Regions from separate parts of the Pradoshia sp. Z3_51 genome, predicted to be linked through region 4. Evidence: predicted binding sites of a transcription regulator. Region 4 holds the regulator's gene; each other region holds the start of a gene.
What was found. Region 4 encodes LexA, which represses DNA repair genes until DNA is damaged. Its sites were predicted from a motif close to CGAACATATGTTCG; they were not measured.
Positions count from the first base shown of each region.

Region 1 (3,493 bases), on a different contig from region 4:
TCTGATGATTTCGATTCGTTCAAGTGTTTTAATCTCAGAGTGCAAATATTGAACCTTGATGCCAAGCTCTTTTAAATAATCCGTTAAATCCTCAGACATTTTCTTAGTCAATGTAGTGATTAGGACACGCTCATCCCTTGTGATTCTCTCGTTTATTTCCCCTAACAAGTCATCAATTTGACCTTCAATCGGGCGAACATCAATAGTTGGATCCAGCAGTCCTGTTGGACGGATAATCTGTTCAACCATTTCCGGTGAATGCTCCTGTTCATAAGGCCCCGGTGTAGCAGACACATAAACAATCTGGTTGACATGTTCTTCAAACTCCTGAAATTGCAAAGGCCTATTATCCATTGCGGACGGCAAACGGAAACCATGATTGACAAGTACCTCTTTCCGGGCGCGGTCTCCATTATACATTCCGCGAACCTGCGGGACTGTAACATGGGATTCATCTATAACCATTAAAAAGTCTTTAGGGAAATAATCAATAAGGGTATAGGGGGTAGAGCCCGGCGGCCTTAAGGTCAGATGTCGGGAATAGTTCTCGATTCCTGAACAAAAGCCCATTTCTCTCATCATTTCAAGATCGTAACGGGTTCTTTGCTCCAACCGCTGTGCTTCGAGAAGCTTTCCTTCACCTCTTAAAAAGGTGAGCTGCTCTTCCAATTCCGTCTCAATATTTTGAATAGCAATCCTCATCTTTTCTTCTCTTGTAACGAAGTGGGATGCAGGGAAGATAGCTACATGATCTCTTTCGCCGATAATTTCTCCAGTCAGCGCATCCACCTCTCTGATCCGTTCCACTTCATCGCCGAAAAATTCAACACGTACACAGTGTTCATCCTTTGAGACCGGAAAAATCTCTACTACATCTCCTCTTACTCGAAATGCTCCGCGTTGAAAGTTAATATCATTTCGTTCATATTGAATGTCGACCAATTTACGTAATAGCTGGTTCCGCTCCATTTCCATGCCAACTCGTATGGATAAAACCATTTCCCCGTATTCTTCTGGAGAACCCAAGCCATAAATACAGGACACACTGGCAATAATAATGACATCCTTCCGCTCAAATAATGCAGATGTTGCAGAGTGGCGCAGTTTATCTATCTCATCATTAATACTGGCGTCCTTTTCTATAAAGGTATCAGTCTGAGGTACATACGCTTCAGGCTGATAGTAGTCATAGTAACTGACAAAATACTCGACTGCATTATTCGGAAAGAACTCTTTAAATTCACTGTACAGCTGTCCAGCAAGCGTCTTATTATGAGCAATGATAAGGGTGGGCTTATTAATCTCTTTTATCACGTTTGAAATCGTGAATGTTTTTCCGGTTCCAGTAGCGCCAAGCAGCGTTTGATGCTTAACGCCATTATTAATTCCATTCACTAGCTCTTTAATTGCAGTTGGCTGGTCTCCTTGAGGAGTATACTTGGAAACCAATTCAAATTGTTTACTCACACAAAAGCCCCTTTCATCATTTTCATCTCAAGTCTCGTTTTATTTGATAACAATATTTTACCACAATCATCTATAAACAAACCAATAAAAAGCGAACAAACATTCCCTTTTTTTAACTTTAATAATATCATTTATGCCCATCCTGCAAAAAAATAAAAGAGTCTTCCTCAATATTGCGGAAGACTCAGTCTGTTGTTTATGCACTTTTAGGTGTTCTTTTGATCATCCGCTGAGAATACCAATACCCCGCCGTTAATGAAAATGCGTCAATTATAATCAGAGGCCAGGATGATGTATAGCCTTTATACGCTGATGCGGCGATTAGGGCAACAGTTAAACATAAACCGACTATGCAGCTATATGTCACTCTTGAAAAGAGCACAACTAATAAACCTGGAGCTAAAAGAGCTATTAAAATCTTCATCTGAGGTCTCACCTGCTTCCTCTGGAATCACGCAGCTATTTTCCAGCAATTCTATTCAGCTACAAATATATTACATTTCATGTGATTAATCCAGCAGGATACTAAGTTAATCGCTGACTGGCCCTCCATTTGGCACCCCTCTGACTTCAAATGTGTTCATAGGCCTTTAGGATCATGTATGAAAATTTATCCAAAATTAGGTTTCATTAACCAGATCTAAAGGAATTTATAAGGAAAGTAAGTATCTATTAAATAGGAGGGGAAATATGAAACTTAAAAAATGGTTATCCATCTCTTCTGCTGCTCTATTAGGGATTGCGTTAACAGCATGTTCCGATACCGAAGAAACCTCTACCGATGAGAACGATTCAAAAACAGTCGAAATTACATATGCCAGAGGAGTCGATACGACAGGCAGTACAGAAAAACTGATAGAGGCATTCGAGAAAGAACATCCCAATATTAAAGTAAACTATCAGGAAATGCCGAATAGTTCTACTCAACAGCACGATCAATATGTAACCGCATTCAGTAGTAAAAGTGCTGAAATTGATGTATTTGATGCAGATGTTGTTTGGCCGGCAGAGTTCGCCCAGGCTAACTACGCGATGGAATTAGACCGCTTCATCGATCAGGATAAAATTAATCTCGAAGACTACTTCCCCGGTCCAGTTGAAGCCGGGAAATTTGAAGGCAAGCAATGGGCTCTGCCAAAATACTCAGATGCCGGTATTCTTTATTATCGAACAGATTTGGTTAGCGAACCCCCAAAAACATGGGATGAGTTAATAGAAATGGCTAAAGAAGGAAACGGGAAAGAAGGCACAAGCTCAGGCTTTGTCTTCCAAGCAAAGCAATATGAAGGTATTGTTGTGAACGCCATGGAATTCATTGCCTCCTACGGCGGCAAAATCATCGATGAAAACAATGAAGTCGTCATTAACAGTCCAGAAGCCAAAAAAGGACTTAGTAAAATGGTTGAAATTGCAAACGCAGATTTCATGCCAAATAACATTTTAACTTTTACCGAAACGGAAACTGAATCTGCCTTTAAAGAAGGCCAAACTGTATTCGCACGCAATTGGCCCTATATGGAAAAAACAGCTGCTGATAAAAGTACCTCAAAGGTAGCTGGAAACTTTGCCTTTACCTCCTTGCCTGCTGGTGATTCAGGCTCAGCTTCGACACTCGGAGGCTATATGGCCATGATTAACCGCTATACTGATCATCCAAAAGAATCATGGGAATTTGTGAAATTCATGACTGGGGAAGAAGGACAAAAAATCTCTGCGACCGAAGGCGGACGTGCTCCAACCATAAAAGCTTTATATGAGGATAAGGAAGTACAGGATGCGGCTCCTGTTTTCAAAGAAAAGTCTTTTGTTGAAACACTAGAAAACGCTGTACCTAGGCCGGTTACTCCAAATTACCAGGAAATATCGGATATTTTGCAAATCGAAATTTCTAAAGCATTAACAAAGGATATTACAGTTGATGAAGCCATTGAAAATATGGAATCGAAAATGAAGGCTGCATTGAAGGAATAGATAACTTAGCCTAATAGGAACGGCAATGGGAGGGAGATGGGCACAAAAGCTTGTC
Region 1 is NZ_JBZAJC010000004.1:376,211-379,703, reverse strand. It holds gene uvrB (excinuclease ABC subunit UvrB) at 1-1,467, opposite strand, end outside; gene AC4BHA_RS11100 (CsbA family protein) at 1,664-1,891, opposite strand; gene AC4BHA_RS11095 (ABC transporter substrate-binding protein) at 2,158-3,438, shown strand.
Region 1: the regulator LexA is predicted to act here: its motif matches at 1,560-1,573, upstream of uvrB (excinuclease ABC subunit UvrB).

Region 2 (3,493 bases), on a different contig from region 4:
GCCAACAACTGCACCAACAATTAGGCCAAGCAAAATGGAGATGATAGCGATTGGATCCATCATTACACCTCCTCTTGCTATTAACTTTTTTAATCTCTTTTACTACATTGTTTTCAATTCTGGCATGTACATCATCTAAAAATATACAGCACAATCGCTTTTAGGCATGTCATAAAAAAAGATATTAATACATTTCTATTGTAAAGTTATGAAAATTTGTTGTCAAGAGCAAGTCCTGACGCTCTTTTAATCGTTTTTAGAAAATACAGACAGATATACAATTTTCGTGACCCTATCCACCTAGGTCATAGTTTCTAATAATACTCTCCACTTTAAGACAGCCGCTTCCCATTAAGTTGAGTAAAAGTACAAAAGCCGAAGAAATTATTTGTTTTTCGCATCTTTTCTAATAAAGTTATAGATTTTTCTCAAACAACACTTACTGATTGATCATACTCTGCCAGTCACAATACTACCTAAATATTATTTCTTTCATGATTCTCTTCAGAAACAGCTAAATTTATAATAAAACACACCCTGAGGCCCACCTATAGAAAGAGCAAACCCATAATCAGGTTTGCCCATTACAAACTACTTATTCAGGTAAATCAAATTTATCCATTTCCTCTGCTGCTTCAACCACTTTCGCTTCACCGTTTAATCCATAGGCTGAGCGGATTTTAATGGAAATTTCATCCCGAACATCTGGATTTTCTTTTAAGAAGAGCTTCGCATTCTCTCTTCCCTGTCCTAAGCGATCTCCATTATATGAGTACCAAGACCCACTCTTTTCAATAATATCCAATTCAGAACCAATGTCGATGATTTCTCCTTCTTTGGAAATACCCTCACCATACATAATATCAAGTTCTGCCACTTTGAAAGGTGGAGCCACTTTATTTTTAACAACCTTTACTTTAGTCCTGTTCCCTACAATATCATTTCCCTGTTTCAGTTGTTCTGCACGTCTTACTTCAAGGCGAACCGTAGAATAGAACTTAAGAGCACGACCACCTGGAGTTGTTTCTGGGTTACCAAACATAACACCAATCTTCTCACGGATTTGGTTGATAAAGATTGCTATGGTGTTAGATTTATTAATGGATCCAGAAAGTTTACGAAGAGCCTGAGACATTAAACGGGCTTGTAGACCCATATGAGAATCTCCCATTTCACCTTCAATCTCAGCTTTTGGTACTAAAGCAGCCACTGAGTCAACAACGATAATATCAATTGCACCACTTCGTACAAGCGCCTCAGCAATTTCCAATGCCTGTTCACCTGTATCTGGTTGGGAAAGTAATAATTCATCTATATTTACGCCAAGCTTTTGTGCATATGCCGGATCTAAAGCATGTTCTGCATCAATAAATGCTGCTTGTCCACCCTGTGCCTGTACTTCAGCAATTGCATGTAAAGCTACTGTCGTTTTACCGGAACTCTCCGGTCCATAAATCTCAATTATTCTACCTCTTGGATATCCACCCACACCGAGGGCTGAATCAAGAGCAAGCGAACCACTTGGAATGGTAGAAACCTTTCTGTCTGCTCTTTCCCCCAGCTTCATTACTGAACCTTTACCAAATTGCTTTTCAATTTGTTTTAGCGCCATATCGAGCGCAGCTTGACGTTCACTCACAGTTTATTTCCTCCCCATATCTATATAAAAACATTACATGTATAATTTAGAACTTATTTATACTATACCTCATCTGTCCCCATTTAACAAGTAAAAAAGCGAACGTTTATTCGTATTGTTTTAATGGTAATTTTGCTAATAAATTTAAAGAAACTCTCTAGCAAACAGAATGCTTTTAGCAGTAATTAAAGTAAAACAAAAATTATCTCAATTTTATAAACAATAGAAATCCCCAACCATATAAGTTGGGGTTTTCTATTATGCATATAACTCTCTCAACTTTCGGATAAGAAAATGACAGCCATACTTCATGCTTCTTACCCGATTAACCTCACGCATACCGCCTAAGTCCAATCTCTTTGCGTACGTTTTCTGACCGGAAATGGCTATACCGATATAAACAGTCCCTACCGGATGACCTTCCAATTCATCTGGTCCAGCTACTCCAGTAAAACTAATCCCAATATCAGATTGGAGCATGGCTTTAATATTATCAGCCATTTCCATAGCACATTGCTCACTGACAACTCCATATTGGTCGATGGTTGATTGTTCGACCTTCAAAAGCTTTTCCTTTGCTTCATTGGTATAAACAACAATACCGCCCTTAAGGATTAAACCGGCTCCCTGTATATCCGTCATTTTTTCCTGAAACATTCCGCCGGTTAAGCTTTCTGCTGCCGATATTGTAAGCTCATTTTCTTTTAAAAGATTGATAAGTTCAGTCATAATAGTCGCATCATCATATCCGTAAAAATATTCTCCCACACGCGAAAGAATTTTTTCTTCTGTCTCTTTTAATAGTTTGTCAGCTTCTTCAATAGATTCATGTTTAGCTGTAATACGAAGAGTTACCTCTCCATCTGAGGCAAGAGGCGCTATTGTCGGATTACTTTGCTGATCCAGTAAATCTTCTATTTCTGTTTCAAGCTGTGATTCCCCAATACCAAAGAAACGGAGGACTCGGGAATCTATACGCTCCACCCTGTCCATTAATCTCAAAAGATAAGGAACTGCAAAATTTTGATGCATTGGCTGCATTTCACTTGGAGGACCTGGTAATAAAATGTGAAGAATATCCCCATGAGACACAACCATTCCGGGAGCCATTCCATTTTGATTAGGGAATACTTCCGATCCTCCAATAACCAATGCTTGCTTCCGGTTGTTTTCTGTCATCACCCGTTTTATTTTCTTGAAATATTCTTCAATATTTTCCATAGCTTTTTGGTCTGTTATTAATGTTTTACCTATATGGGCAGCTACAACTTCTTTTGTTATATCATCCTTTGTTGGTCCCAACCCACCAGTGTATATTATGAGATTTGCTCGGGATTCTGCAATTTCAATAGCCTTTTTTAATCGTACAGGATTATCCCCAACTACTGTATGGTAATATACGTTAATACCTATCTCTGCCAGGCTTTTTGATATAAACTGAGCATTGGTATTTGCAATCTGTCCAAGTAATAACTCAGAGCCTACCGCTATTAATTCTGCATTCATTCTGTCACCCGCCATTTAACAAGTTATATTTAGAATGATACCCTTATTTAGAATTTAAAAACGCATGTTTATTCTTAGCAAAGTAATCCCAGCCAGACCATAGAGTAAAGAATAAGGCTACGTAAAGAGCTATATCAGCAAACGGGAAATTAATCCACGCAAATGGTAGATTATGCAATAGTAATGCAGCTATAGCTATGATTTGAGTCCATGTTTTAATTTTACCCAATTGATTCGCTGCAACCACTTCACCTTCACCGGCTAGAACCAGGCGAAGACCTGTTACCGCAAATTCACGGCTGATAATTAAAATAACAATCCAAGCAGGGGCCAACTCGTATCCTACAA
Region 2 is NZ_JBZAJC010000002.1:448,445-451,937, reverse strand. It holds gene rny (ribonuclease Y) at 1-60, opposite strand, end outside; gene recA (recombinase RecA) at 596-1,639, opposite strand; gene AC4BHA_RS05815 (competence/damage-inducible protein A) at 1,898-3,145, opposite strand; gene pgsA (CDP-diacylglycerol--glycerol-3-phosphate 3-phosphatidyltransferase) at 3,189-3,493, opposite strand, start outside.
Region 2: the regulator LexA is predicted to act here: its motif matches at 1,739-1,752, upstream of recA (recombinase RecA).

Region 3 (3,493 bases), on a different contig from region 4:
CCTAGCAAATAGGCCAATATAAACAAAAAATATAACATATAAACAGTTCCTTTCTTACACTACTGGTTAATATATTTTAACATGTACCTGCAAAAAGAAAATAAAAAAATTATTTTTATTAACTTCCCTATTCTGAGCTGACCGTTTATTCTATAATAGCCTATGGGTATACATAAGGATAAATTTTATTATTGAAAGGGGCTATATTCATGATAGAAAATCCAAGCAGAGATGAAATTGGTCTCCTCTTAAAAAAAGCGAAACGAATAGCTGTCGTTGGTCTTTCTGATAATCCGGAACGGACATCTTACATGGTATCTAAGGCCATGCAGGATAATGGATATGAAATTATCCCGGTCAATCCTTCAGTGGATAGTGTTTTGGGTGTAAAGGCGGTTGCGATATTGAAGGATATTGAAGGGCATGTAGATATTGTCAATGTTTTTCGCCGATCTGAATATGTGATGGATCTGGCTAAGGAATTTTTGGAAATCGATGCCGATATATTTTGGACACAGCTGGGAGTTATTGATGAAGAGGCCTTCCAAATGCTAAAGGACAAGGATTACACCGTCATTATGGACCGTTGCATAAAAGTGGAGCATGCATTAACTAAATAATAAAAAATGGCCACCAATTGCTCGTAAATAGCTCATTGGTGGTTTTATAATGTTGTAGGTAATAAAAACTAATAGTTGTAAAAACACCGAAGATGATACCATAATTAAGATACAGGGACTTATTTTATTTGTTTTTTACAGGGACTGGAAGCCGGGATGTCTCGTATACATAACCTTTATCTAAACTTTATTTGCGAAACGAAAAATAATCTGTAAAAATAGAGCAATAGAGCTTTAGTGTGCTGTTTATACTATCGAGAACATTTGTTCTTGTTTAAGAATATGTATATAATAGAAGTTGTAACGTAAAGAGAGGGGTACATAAGTGGCAAAAAATATAAAACCTATTGACTATAACGAAGATGCCATCCAGGTACTTGAAGGATTAGAAGCTGTCCGTAAACGACCGGGAATGTATATCGGAAGCACAGACACACGAGGCCTGCATCATCTCGTTTATGAAATCGTTGATAACTCCGTGGACGAAGTATTGGCCGGACATGGGGACGAAATTATTGTAAAAATTCATAAAGATAATAGCATCAGTGTAATGGATAAAGGTAGAGGGATGCCTACTGGAATACATAAAATGGGTAAACCGACTCCGGAGGTTATTCTAACCATCCTTCATGCAGGAGGAAAATTTGGTCAGGGTGGCTATAAGACGAGCGGTGGTTTACATGGGGTTGGTGCATCGGTCGTAAATGCTTTATCAGAATGGCTTGTTGTTACCATTAAGCGTGATGGTTTTATTTATGAACAGCGTTTTGAAAATGGCGGAAAACCTGTAACGACTTTAGAGAAAATTGGTAAAACCAACCAAACTGGAACAACCATTCATTTTAAACCGGATGAGAGTATTTTCTCTACCATTGTTTACAATCGTGAAACCTTAAGTGAACGCTTACGCGAATCTGCCTTTTTATTAAAAGGTTTAAAAATTGAATTACATGACTTACGTACGGATGAAAAAGATGTTTATTATTATGAGAATGGGATTGAGGCATTTGTTTCTTACCTAAATGAAGAAAAAGATACATTGCATCCTGTTGTAAGCTTTGAGGGGACTCATTCTGATATTGAGGTTGATTTTGCTTTTCAATTTAATGATGGATATTCGGAAAATATTTTATCATTCGTCAATAATGTCAGAACAAAAGATGGCGGAACTCATGAAGTAGGAATGAAAACTGCTGTTACACGTGCCTTTAATGAATATGCACGTAAATCCGGTTTGCTGAAAGAAAAGGACAAAAACCTGGATGGTTCAGATATCCGCGAAGGATTGGCTGCTATCATTTCTGTAAGAATTCCAGAAGAATTATTACAATTTGAAGGACAGACAAAAAGTAAACTTGGTACCAGTGATGCCCGTTCTGCGGTAGATTCTGTTATATCTGAAAAATTATCTTATTATTTAATGGAAAATGCCGATATTGCGACATCCTTGGTCCGTAAGTCGATTAAAGCGGCTCAGGCCAGAGAAGCAGCCCGAAAAGCAAGAGAAGATGCACGCAGCGGTAAAAAACGCAAGAAATCGGAAGCGTTGCTTTCAGGAAAACTTACACCGGCGCAGTCCCGCAATCCATTGAAGAATGAACTATACCTCGTCGAAGGAGATTCTGCCGGAGGGTCTGCCAAACAAGGGCGTGATCGAAGGTTCCAGGCTGTTTTGCCTTTACGCGGTAAAGTTATTAATACAGAAAAAGCTAAGCTTGAAGATATTTTTAAAAATGAAGAAATAAACACAATTATTCATGCTGTCGGTGGTGGAGTAGGATCCGATTTCTCCATCGAGGATATCAATTATGATAAAGTCGTCATTATGACCGATGCTGATACGGATGGCGCCCATATCCAAGTATTATTGCTTACCTTCTTTTATCGTTATATGAAACCATTAATTGAACATGGTAAAGTATTCATCGCCTTACCTCCTTTATATAAAGTTAGTAAAGGAAGCGGTAAAAGAGAAGTTATAGAATATGCTTGGGATGATGATGAATTAGAAGGTACCATTAAAAAGGTTGGAAAAGGATACATGCTTCAGCGATACAAAGGTCTTGGAGAGATGAACGCAGACCAGCTATGGGAGACGACTATGGATCCAGAACAACGTACCTTGATCCGTGTATGCATTGATGATGCGGCACGGGCAGAGAGACGGATTACCACATTAATGGGTGATAAAGTAGAACCAAGGCGTAAGTGGATTGAAGCCAATGTTGCTTTTGGTTTAGAAGAAGATGGAAATATTTTAGAAAATGAGAACTTAACGGTTGCTGGTGAGGAGGAAGTATTATGACAGCAGAGAAATACCGCGATCTCCCTCTTGAGGATGTGATTGGCGACCGCTTCGGCCGATACAGTAAATATATTATTCAAGACAGGGCATTACCGGACGCACGAGATGGATTAAAGCCGGTTCAACGAAGAATCCTTTATGCCATGCATTCGGATGGTAATACCAATGACAAACCATATAGAAAGTCAGCCAAGACAGTCGGTCTGGTCATCGGTAACTTCCATCCTCACGGTGACTCATCTGTTTATGAAGCCATGGTCAGAATGAGCCAGGACTGGAAGCTTCGCCGTGAATTAATTCAGATGCATGGGAATAACGGAAGTATTGATGGGGATCCTCCGGCAGCCATGCGTTATACGGAGGCACGTTTATCCTCTATTGCAGGCCAGCTTTTACGAGATATCGAGAAGAAAACAGTCGATTTTGTACCAAACTTTGATGATACAGCTGAAGAGCCGATTGTGCTGCCGGCTAAATTTCCAAATTTGCTTGTAAATGGTTCAACTGGAATCTCAGCTGGTTACGCCACTGAGATTCCGCCACATAATCTTGGAGAGATTGTTGATGC
Region 3 is NZ_JBZAJC010000001.1:21,243-24,735, forward strand. It holds gene plsY (glycerol-3-phosphate 1-O-acyltransferase PlsY) at 1-38, opposite strand, end outside; gene AC4BHA_RS00105 (CoA-binding protein) at 210-620, shown strand; gene parE (DNA topoisomerase IV subunit B) at 958-2,925, shown strand; gene parC (DNA topoisomerase IV subunit A) at 2,919-3,493, shown strand, end outside.
Region 3: the regulator LexA is predicted to act here: its motif matches at 878-891, upstream of parE (DNA topoisomerase IV subunit B).

Region 4 (3,493 bases):
AGATCATAGCCTTTTCTGTTTAAATTCTCCGTAATTTCAGCAAATGTTAATCCTTTAATACGCAGCTCAATGACCTCTTGTAAAGGTACCTCTGACCTTTCTCTTCCGCCTCCAAGATGTTGATTTGCTAAATTTCTTTGCGGTTTATATCCATTTTCAATGGCTCGTTTCATCCCTCTTCTGATTTTACTGTTTTGCAATTTTCGCTGATATTCCTCTACTATACTAATGATTTGCAAAATCATGGCATCTGTTTCAGAAACCTCAAGCTCACCATTATGAGTAACCGTATATAATTTAACTCCTTCTTTATAGATGCAATGTAATAGAGCAATCTTGGCATTTCCTCTGCCAAGTCTTGTTTCATCCTGAATCAAGAGACCCTCGATTTCTCTATTTTTCATTTTTTCCAGCAAGATTAGAATGCCTTCTCGTTCTAAATCATATCCACTAGCTTGTTCTTTCTCTATTATTACAACCTCGAACCCTTTTATGGCAGCCAGTCTTGTTAACTCCTGCTCCTGCCTTTCCAGTGATGTTTCCTGTGAACTTTTATCTGTGCTGACTCTGCAATAAATTCCAACCTTCATTTTCTCTCACCATTCTTCTTTACATATAGATAAGGCCGGGAAACATTCCCGACCTTTCTGATTATATAGTTATTTATCAGAATCTGCTAAGTGTAGCATTTCTGTGTTTTCGTTCATTTTCTTTACAGGAATCACAATCGTTTGCCCTTCCTTTAAATGATTAATGTGCAAGTCATTATTTTCCTGAACCCAAGAGACAAATTCAGTCTGTGTCATTTCGCTGCCGTCAAAACGTTCAGCCATATCCCAAACTGTATCTCCTTTTTTAACCGTAATTTGTTGATAATCGTCTTTTGGTGCTTCAATATTTGTTACTATCATTGTAGTTATTAATAAGAAAAGACCGATAAAAAACAAGATGGAATAGCCATAAGAAGTCCATAATTTTTTCATAAATAAACCCCCATCGAATGTATGTTCGTTTAATATAAACTAAGTATAAACCGAACAAATGTTTTGTGTCAACACAAAAAACGAACTTATGTTTGTACTGTTAAACAGGAAATGATATACTAAAAACAAGAAAAGCTAAAAGAGGTGCGGGAGATGACTACTAAATTATCCAAACGGCAACAGGATATTTTGCTATATATTAAAGAAGAAGTAAAAACGAAGGGCTATCCACCTTCCGTTCGAGAAATTGGCGAAGCAGTCGGACTGGCTTCAAGTTCCACAGTTCATGGTCACTTAGCGCGATTGGAAAGCAAAGGACTCATCAGACGGGATCCTACAAAACCGCGTGCTATTGAAATCCTGGATATGGATCCACATGACCATATTCCAAAAACAAACTCAGTTAATGTACCATTAATCGGGAAAGTAACTGCAGGGCAGCCTATTACAGCTATCGAAAATATAGAAGAATACTTCCCTCTACCTGAGCATATGGCTCCTGCCGATGAAAATGTGTTTATGCTTGAAATTATGGGTGACAGTATGATTGAAGCTGGAATACTTAACGGTGACTATGTTATTGTTCGCCAGCAGCATACAGCAAACAATGGTGAAATTGTCGTAGCCATGACTGAAGATGATGAAGCTACCGTAAAACGTTTCTTTAAAGAAGATACTCATTTCCGTCTGCAGCCGGAAAATTCTATGCTCGAGCCTATCATTCTACAAAATGTCAGCATCCTCGGTAAAGTGATCGGGTTATACAGAAATATTCAATAAGAACGATGGGACCGGCTTTCAGCCGGTTCTACTTATGTGTTTAAAATCTATTATCTCTATTTTCTCTATTAAACTTATGCATTTAAAGATTGGCATATTCCACTTCATAAATAGATTAACGCTTTTATTTATCTCATTGTTTACATAATATAATTATGTAATACAAAAAGCTTGCAACCATTATGATTGCAAGCTTGAAGGTCCTATATATCCCATCCTCTGTAATAGTATCTTGATCGTTTACTCTCTTCATAACACGACTGGCAAATAGCAAATGGATAATTCCAACTTAACGGCTTATTGCATGACCGACACTTTGTTTGATATTTTTTAACCCCTTTTCTTAACTGATTATGTGCATCTGAACTGATTTCTTCTCTTACTCGCTCCCAATAGACCGTTTCACTTCTTCGATCTAATTTATACAAAAACAATAAATGCAATCCTACTGATTTATAAGATAATTCAAGTTCATCCAAGGAATCTTTCTTTATTAAAGGCTCTCTCAATTCTCTTCTATCCACAATGGCTTTCATATTATAGAGCCATTGGTTAACGAGGCTCTCCTCATTCGCTGAAAAAGGTAAATGCAGAAAACCGTATAAATCAGTTATCGACATTCGTCCTTCTATTTGTTCATGGCGAATTAAATGATATAAAGCTTTTTCCTGAGTAAGCGGTGCTTTTGTTGTGCCGGAAGGATTTTTAAATTCATCCCATAATTCAAAGAATTGATCAAAACTCGAGTGATAACGTTTAAAACGTTCAAATACACCCTGTGTAGGTGCTATTGTAAATGTACTGATCGGCCGGTCTTCACCATTTAACAACCGTTTCATTAAACCAATTTGATCAGTAAATGCCACTCTTCCTTCATTATATATACCTTTACGGCCGGCACGGCCTGCTAACTGCTTTACTTCCTGGGAGGTTAATAAACGCCTTCTCGTGCCATCAAATTTATCATTTTCCAGAAAAACGACCCGCCTAATCGGTAGATTGAGCCCCATCCCGATAGCATCTGTAGATACAATCACTCGCGTCTCCCTGTTAATGAACCTCTGAATTTGTTTAGCTCTTGTCTCAGGAGGCATACTTCCATAGATTACACTTACTTTATGGCCGTTTCTCTCCAGCTTTGAAGCGGTTTGAAGCACTTTATTTCGAGAAAATACAATCAATGCATCTCCTGCCTTGGTATGTTCGATCTTAAAAGGTTTTTTCTCTACAATCAGCGGTATATCACGTTTGTATTCATGAATTTCAATATCATTTCCCTGAAGCAGATTTAAAATCATCCTTTTCGAATTGTGACTGCCTATGATGTGAACTTCCCGAGCACGCGCTTTATTAATAGCTCTAAACCAAGAAAACCCACGATCTTTATCTGCGATCATTTGCGCTTCGTCTATAACCATGACGTCGAATTCATCTTTCTCGGTAAACATTTCAATTGTGCAGGAATAATGCGTGGCATTTGCAATATCCTTTTCTTCTTCACCTGTCTTTAATGCACAGGCAATTCCGTTGTTTTTAAGCGTTTCATATACTTCAAGTGCCAATAGCCTTAAAGGTGCCAGGTATATACCAGATGCAGCTTCCCTTAATCTATTTAACGCCTGATAGGTTTTTCCGGTATTTGTTTCTCCTATATGCAGAATATATTTAGTGTTACTATAAACGGTTGTTTTGTATTCAACTCCAAAAATATCATCCAGTTTCTTTTGTTT
Region 4 is NZ_JBZAJC010000017.1:18,142-21,634, forward strand. It holds gene AC4BHA_RS18330 (YneB family resolvase-like protein) at 1-590, opposite strand, end outside; gene yneA (cell division suppressor protein YneA) at 660-983, opposite strand; gene lexA (transcriptional repressor LexA) at 1,137-1,763, shown strand; gene AC4BHA_RS18345 (helicase-related protein) at 1,967-3,493, opposite strand, start outside.